DNA from 2 places in the Fusobacterium sp. SYSU M8D902 genome. Region 1 is predicted to be linked to the other one. Evidence: riboswitches for the same ligand, from Rfam matches in the RefSeq annotation. Region 1 holds a riboswitch; the other holds the start of a gene.
What was found. A riboswitch is a leader RNA that binds a small molecule or an ion and turns the genes downstream of it on or off. The one in region 1 is predicted to bind lysine.

Region 2: another riboswitch for lysine. It lies ahead of ABNK64_RS09180 (Na+/H+ antiporter NhaC family protein); the one in region 1 lies ahead of ABNK64_RS04470 (nucleoside recognition domain-containing protein).

Annotation. Positions count from the first base shown of each region.
Region 1 covers NZ_JBEFNA010000007.1:30,544-34,750, forward strand. The annotation lists gene dacB (D-alanyl-D-alanine carboxypeptidase/D-alanyl-D-alanine endopeptidase) at 1-1,367, opposite strand, end outside; gene ABNK64_RS04465 (spore maturation protein) at 1,389-1,928, opposite strand; gene ABNK64_RS04470 (nucleoside recognition domain-containing protein) at 1,978-2,574, opposite strand; lysine riboswitch at 2,646-2,817, opposite strand; gene ABNK64_RS04475 (IclR family transcriptional regulator) at 3,105-3,863, opposite strand; gene ABNK64_RS04480 (sugar kinase) at 4,050-4,207, opposite strand, start outside.
Region 2 covers NZ_JBEFNA010000028.1:3,842-8,048, forward strand. The annotation lists gene ABNK64_RS09170 (GNAT family N-acetyltransferase) at 1-58, opposite strand, end outside; gene tyrS (tyrosine--tRNA ligase) at 75-1,298, opposite strand; lysine riboswitch at 1,494-1,666, shown strand; gene ABNK64_RS09180 (Na+/H+ antiporter NhaC family protein) at 1,762-3,357, shown strand; gene ABNK64_RS09185 (methionine/alanine import family NSS transporter small subunit) at 3,446-3,553, opposite strand; gene ABNK64_RS09190 (sodium-dependent transporter) at 3,550-4,207, opposite strand, start outside.

The sequences.
Region 1 (4,207 bases):
TCTGCTGATACATAATCACCTCTTGATAATCCACTTCCATCGTCCATGTTCAATACCTTTGTATCTATACCCTTCTCTTTCCAAAACTCCTCTATATTAACATCTTGAAGTTTTAACAATTGGAATAGATGTTCTGTATAGTGGTTATCACTTCTTTTTAATAGAGTTCTTACCATCTCTTTTATTGGTGCAGATTTTGTCACAGCTAATATCTTCGGATTTTTAGCTCTTTTAGATGTATCTCTAGCTGTTTTTACCTTTCCATTGACCTTTATGTTTGCTGAGTTTAAATTACTTTTTAAATACTCACCTAAAAATAATCCTGGATTAGGAATATCACTCTGTACTACTATCTTTGAGTTCTTAGGTACCTCTCCAGTCAAAACTCTCTTGTTCTCAAGTGGTAAACCTCTAACAGAAAAATCTCTACGTCCTTTTGGTGATATCTTCAATCTATTTTCAAATTTCAATCCAGGAATCTTAGGTTTTACCTCTAAAATTTCAACACCTTTCTCTCCAGAATTTAAAGTTAAAGTATATAGGTTGTCAAAGACACTTATTCCATAAACTCCCTGTCCATAGCTAGTTCCAAAATCCTCTAATAACCATTTTTCTTCAACTCCAACATATCCAAAAAGATTATCTATTACAATTATATCCCCTTTTACTCCCTTTATACCTGCTGATTTTATCTTGGCTATCCAATCATTTATAAAAGCCATTCTATCTATCTTTACACCATCAGATCCAAGAGTTGGGTCTCCACCACCTATTATATATATATCCCCTATCAATATCCCTTTAGGGTCTATCTTTCCATCATATAGTAGCTTTGTTTCTAGTTTTGTATCTGCTCCTAACTTCTGAATAGCTGTAGATGATGTTATCACTTTCATTATTGATGCTGGAGTTACAGCTCTCTTCTCATTATATGAAGCCACCTGTTTTCCCTTCTGTAAATCAACAATACTAATTCCTATATTGCTATACTGTAACATCTCTAGGTTAACAAATCTTTCTACTGCTCTTTGCTCCCTTGTTTGAGTGATTTTTTTCTCTTGAACCTCCTGTTTTTTCTCCGGCTTTACCTCTACTACTTCATTTTTTACCTCTTCAACAACCGTTTCTACTGGTTCAACTTTCTCCTGTTCAACTAACTCACTCTTTACCTCTTCAGAACCCTCATCTTCCTTGTAAAACTCACTCTCCAGCTCATTTAATATTTGCCCCGGTGCTTTCACTTCATTTTCTGTTGAGATTTCCTCTACTGCTACATCTTCATTTTTTAGAATATCAACTGGTATATGTGTATTACTACAACCTGTCAATAAAACTAAAGCTAGTACAAAACATTTTAATTTTACCATCTTCTTCTCCAAATTATATTTTTATGCAAACATAATTCTACAAATCCATACTGCTGTTAATAATCCTGCTAGGTCTGCTAATAGTCCTGCTAATACTGCATGTCTTGTTTTTCTTATGCTTACTGCTCCAAAATATACTGCAAGAACATAAAAAGTTGTTTCAGTTGATCCCATCATAGTTGAAGCTATTCTACCTATTAATGAATCTGGTCCATAAGTTATCATCAGATCATTCATAACTCCTGTAGCTCCTCCTCCAGATAGAGGTCTTAAAATTGCCATTGGTAATACCTCTCCAGGCATACCTATTATTGAGAATACTGGATCTAATACTTTCAACATTATATCTATACATCCAGAAGCTCTAAATATTCCTATAGCAACTAACATAGCAACTAAAAAAGGTATTATTCTTATAGCTGTATTAAAACCTTCCTTAGCTCCTTCACAAAATACTTCATAAACCTTTACTTTTTTTACAAAGTAAGCATATCCCACTATTATTAATATAATTAAAGGAATTGCATAAAGTGATATACTCTCCATTATTCTTACAAACATATTTCTCCTCCTAAATTCTACTAAAATTTTAATATTATTTCAATCTCTTTTATATTTTTTCTCTTCTATATGCTGGTAATTTCTCTAAAAACTTACAAGACACTACTGCTACTATAGTTGAAACAATAGTTGCTATTATTGTTGGAGCTATTATTTCAGTAGCATTTGCAGATCCTGCTGCCACTCTATAAGCTATAGTACTTGATGAGATCAGTGTCACTGAAGATGTATTTATTGCTAAAAACATAACCATTGAGTTTGTCGCCTCATCTTTATTATCATTTAATAGTTGTAACTCTTGCATTGCCTTTATTCCTAATGGAGTAGCTGCATTTCCCAATCCAAAAAAGTTTGCTGCCATATTTGCAACTATACTTCCCATTGCAGGATGATCTGCTGGTACTTCTGGAAATAATTTTACCATTAAAGGCTTCATTGCCTTACCTAAAGCTTTTACCATTCCAGCTTCCTCTGCTACCTTCATAAGTCCCAGCCATAGAGCCATAACCCCTATCATCTCCATAGATAGTGTCACTGCTGTACTAGCACTAGAGATAGCTGAATCTGTTACTGCCTGTACATTCCCAGTAAATATCCCAACTAAAATTCCAATCACTATTAAACCACACCATATTGCATTAATCATAAAAATCCTCCTCTAAAATTTAATTTAAAATAAAAAAATCACAGCTGAACTGTGATAATCTACTAAGTATCCCTCTAGATAGTACTTCATTAGAAACTAATGACAAACACTATAAATATTGTTTATAGTGCCAATAAAAAAGTTCAGCCCTCTTTTTTACTTCAGCAAATTCCCCTTTCAAAGTATCATAACGCCTGCCAAGCTATATACTCTTACTCTTGTCCTCTGCTCTCTATCTTTATTCAATTTATATTGTAAGTATACTATAATTACCGTTTTTTGTACAATATATTTTATATATAGAGATATTAAAAAAAATATTTTATTTAGATTTACAAAATATTTATTGACAATAACAAAATATATGCTATAATAATATTGTCATAAGACATTTCCTTAAATTACATTTTAATTTCTACGTATAAAGAAGTCCTGAGGCCGAAGGGGCTTCTTTATCGTTTTTTGGACTTTATAATTATTTGATATTATAAATAAAAAACACCTCTACTATCTAGAAGTGTTTTTTGTATCTATTTTATAAAATAATCTAATTTTTTACCTATCTCTTCACACGCTATTTTTATCTCTTCAACTATTAATTTTAACTTCTCCTCTGTCAAATTATCTGGAAAACATGGACAACTTATAGCTGCTACAATTCTATTTCTATTGTCTAATATTGGAAGAGCAACTGCTTTTATATTATTGGAATGTTCCATATTGTCATAAGAGATTTTTTGTAAATTGATTTTTAATAATGCTTTTTTTAAAATCTCTCTATCTATAATTGTGTTCTCTGTATACTTAGGGAGTATCTTAGGTAAAAGTTTATTCAATCTATTTTCACTTAACTGGCAAATAAGTAATTTACTAGCTGCCCCTGCATGAAGTGGAAATATTGCATTCTCTGAAACTGAAACCTTTATTATATCACTACTCTCAACAGTTGAAATGGTTCTTATCTTATCATTATCCAACACGCTTAACTTAAATGTCTCTTTAAACTTCAATGAAAGTGCTTCTAAATATGGATAGGTTACATTCTTCAAGAGAGTATATTTCTCATTTCTATTTGAAAAAAAGTAAAATTTTTCTCCCAATGTATACTCTTTATCCTCAAAATTTAAATATTTCAAATTTGTCAATACTTCTAACAATCTATTCACTGTAGCTTTAGAAAGTCCCAAATCTTTTGCTATGGAACTTTGAGTTGCAGAGTATTTATAGTATAAATAGTTAAATATCTTATCTGCTTTATCTATAGCTGGAACCTTTGATTTTTCACTCAACTTACTTCCTCCTGATATAAACTCTTTCTTTTATTACCTTCTATCTTATAATAACATATTTTCAGATTTATTTTAATAATTTTACTTCAAAAATCTTCAATTTTCCAAAAAACAGGAAAAAACTACCCTGTATCAAAAGTAGTTCCCTCCTGCTATATTGTTAAATTATTTTTAGTTAAATATTAATTATCTGTTCATCTCAGATGTATTTCCATTGTCATGGTCTGCTATAATGCTCTCTACAAGAGTTGAATCAGCACAAGAAATATCTCCAACTATCGTATTCTTTAAAACAGAGTTAGCATTTCCATATTTCATTGCTCTTTCTGCCTCATTAAAGTGTA
Region 2 (4,207 bases), on a different contig from region 1:
AATTATATAAGTTTTGGATATCCTTCTCTTCCATTTTTCTCAGTATTATCTCTATCAAAAAAACCACCTTATTGTTAGTTTAAAACTACTCTGTATATTTTTTTCTTACCTATTTTTAAAACAAATTCTCCATCTGTAAATAGCTCATCTGTTATCTTCATTGCAAAATCTGCAACTTTATTATCAGCAACTGTCAATCCATTTTGTGTTACTAGCTTTCTTCCCTCTCCCTTTGATTTTATAAGCTTGTTCTCTACTAAGAAGTCTAGTAACTCCATTCCAACTCTATCTTTTGAAAGCTCTATTGATGGTACATTGCTCATATCTCCACCACCGAATGCTCCCTCTGCTCCCTGTTGTGCTTTTAAAGCTTCCTCTTCTCCGTGAATCAATTTTGTAACTTCGAAAGCTAATACTTTCTTAGCTTGGTTTATCTCTGCTCCTTCAAGTGCTCCCAATCTTCTTACTTCATCCATAGGTACAAATGTCAATAGTGCTAAACACTTCTCAACGTCAGCATCTGCAACATTTCTCCAGTATTGATAAAACTCATATGGAGATGTTTTAGCTGGATCTAACCACAATGCTCCTTTAGCAGTTTTTCCCATTTTCTTACCTTCACTGTTAGTTAAAAGAGTACAAGTCATTGCAAAAGCTTGTTTTTGCTCTTTCTTTCTTATTAGCTCTACTCCTGCTATCATATTTGACCATTGGTCATCTCCACCAAGCTCCATTGTACAACCATATTTTTTATTTAATACTAAGAAATCATAACCTTGCATTAACATATAGTTGAATTCTAAGAATGATAATCCAGCTTCCATTCTTTGCTTGAAACACTCAGCAGCCAACATTCTATTTACAGAGAAGTGTGCTCCAATATCTCTTATAAACTCAACATAATTTAATCCTAATAACCAATCAGCATTGTTCTCTAAAATTGCTTTTCCATCTGTAAAATCAATGAATTTTTCCATCTGTTTTTTTATACAAGCAACATTGTGGGCTATTGTTTCCTTTGTCATCATCTGTCTCATATCAGTTCTTCCACTAGGATCTCCTATCATAGCAGTTCCACCACCAACTAATGCAATCGGTCTATGTCCATGCTGTTGCATATGAGCCATAAACATCATTGCTATAAAGTGACCTACATGTAAACTATCTGCTGTTGGATCAAATCCAATATAAAATGTAACTTTCTCTTTCCCAAGTGCTTCTCTTATTTCATCTTCATGTGTAAATTGTTTGATGTATCCACGCTCTAATAATACATCTACTACGTTTTTATTTTCCATTTTTTCTCCCTCTATTTTCAATTATATTTTTTTAATATTTTAACATAAATATTCCTCTTTTTAAAGTCCTTAAAAGCTTAATTTTATTTGAAAAATATACTTTCTCTCTACTTTTTGTAAATTTTTTTTACTTTTTTTCTTATTTTTATATTGACATTCAGAAATAAAAGATCTAAAATAAGATCAAGAGTTCTAAGAAAAGATAGAGGTTGCAGTTTTCATTATTACTTTAAAAGACTATGTTTGTGCACACTTTTAAAGAAAAGGGGAAATTGCCGAAAGATGTATAAAAGCACAAGTTTATATATCTTGGGACGTCATATAATATATGGCGGACTGTCACAAATCAGTGGAGTGCTATCAGAATGGAAATGTTTTTATAGTTTTTTTGTTCACTTAGCAAATCACTTTCGCTATCTATGTATTAAAACCCAAATTTTAAGCAGTTGAGGAGGAAAGTTTTGTGAACAATTATTTTTTTAAAAAGTTTTTTTCATTTCTTTTATTATTTTTTACCCTTTCTATTTGTCTATTCGCTGACAATGGTACTCAATATACCCCTGCTTTATACGGGACATTTTGGGCATTAGTTCCACCAATTATCGCTATTGTACTCGCCTTGATTACAAAGGAGGCTTATAGTTCTCTTTTTATTGGAATTGTTTCAGGAGGAGTTCTTTATGCTGGTGCTAATCTTGAAAAAGTTACACTTCATGTTTTAAATGATGGTTTAATAGCAGTTCTCAGTGATTCAAATAACGTTGGTATAATAATATTCTTGGTTATTCTTGGAACAATGGTATCCTTGATGAATAAAGCTGGTGGATCAAAGGCTTTTGGAATCTGGGCAAGTAAAAAAATAAAGAGTAGAGTTGGAGCTCAACTTGCTACTATCATTTTAGGTTGTCTTATCTTTATTGATGACTATTTCAACTGTTTAACTGTTGGTAGTGTTATGTATCCAATTACAGATAAGCATAACATATCTCGTGCTAAATTGGCATATCTTATAGATGCCACTGCTGCACCTATATGTATAATAGCTCCTGTTTCATCTTGGGCTGCTGCTGTTAGTGGTTTTGTTCCAGGAGAGGATGGTTTTGCTATTTTTATCAAGGCTATTCCTTACAATTTCTACGCTTTATTCACTATAATTATGTTGATTATGATTGCTGTTTCAAACAGTGATTATGGACCTATGAAAACTCATGAACTCAATGCTTTAAATGGAGATCTCTTCTCAGATGGAAGGGAGATTGTTACTCCAGAAGAGTTAAGTGAGAAAGATTCACATGGAAGTGTTTTAGATCTAGTAGTTCCTATCATATTTTTAATCATATTCTGTATCACTGGTATGATATATACAGGTGGTTTCTTTGCAGGAACTAATTTCATTGAAGCATTTTCAAATAGTGTTGCTTCACAAGGTCTTGCAATTGGAAGTATGTTTGCTTTAATCTTAGCAATTATATTCTATGTTGTTAGAAAATCTTTAACTTTTAAAGAGTGTATGGATTCTATCCCAGATGGATTTAAGGCAATGGTTCCAGCTATATTGATTTTAACATTTGCTTGGAGCTTGAAAGCTATGACTGATAGTTTAGGTGCTGCTCCTTATGTAGCACATCTTATGGAAAATGTAGCTGGTGGACTTGTAAATATGTTACCTGCTATAATCTTCTTAGTTGGTTGTGGACTTGCCTTTGCAACTGGTACATCTTGGGGTACTTTTGGAATATTGATTCCAATAGTTGTTGCTGTATTTGAAAATGATCCACAGATGATGATTATTTCAATCTCAGCTTGTATGGCTGGAGCTGTGTGTGGAGATCACTGCTCTCCTATTTCAGATACGACTATAATGGCTTCTGCTGGTTCTCAATGTAACCACGTTGCCCATGTATATACACAGCTACCTTATGCACTCAGTGTAGCAGCAATATCTTTCGTATCATATGTTATTATTGGTTATACTAAATCTTGGTTAATAGCTTTTCCTGTTGGAGTCATTGGAGTTATTACCCTACTTCTTTTAGCTAGAAAAAGAGCTAAAAATTAATTAGCCCCTAACCTAAATATTTTATATAAATGAGATAAGGATGGTCATAGTTATTACCCACTAATAACTTTTCCATCCTTATTTCCTTTTAATCTCTTTTATTCTCTTTTTTTAAAGTTATACCAATGGACATCAATAGTCCACCCCATACTACAAAACAACCAAATACCATCATCACTATTGCACTTATATTCACTTCAATTCACCTCTTTCCATCTCCCAAGCTCTTCTATAGAAAAGTGTTGCACATATGACCATCAATAGAATAGTTCCCCAACCAAAAACAAGATTTCCAAGTGTTAAATTTTGAATACCTTTTATTAAATTTGTTATAACTGTTATTCCTAAAATGGTAGGAGTTACATATTTTAATAGAATATCAAACCATCTTCCAATTTCAAAATCAGAATATTCATTAGCTTCCTCTCTTATCTTCTCTATTCCATAGTATCTACATACTAAAACTGTTTCAACTAGCCCCAGTGTAGCTATTATATAGTTTCCTACATGGGAATCAACTATATCCAATATATAGTTAAAACCTGCATAAGTTGAGAAAGCTGCACTTCCAACCAAACCTATTAAAGAGATCACTCCAACCAATCTCTCTCTACTTATTTTGAATTTATCTAAAGCCCCTGTTGCAAATGATTCTAGCATAGATATACTTGATGACAATCCAGCTATAAATAGACAGAAGAAAAATATAAATCCAATAATTCCCTGTAAAAATTGATTGGCTGTTATTGCTGATATGGCTATTGGAAAGGCTATAAAAGCTATCCCAGCTCCACTTCCAAAAGAGTTAAACTCAACTCCCATACTATTTACCAAATATCCCAATGTAGAA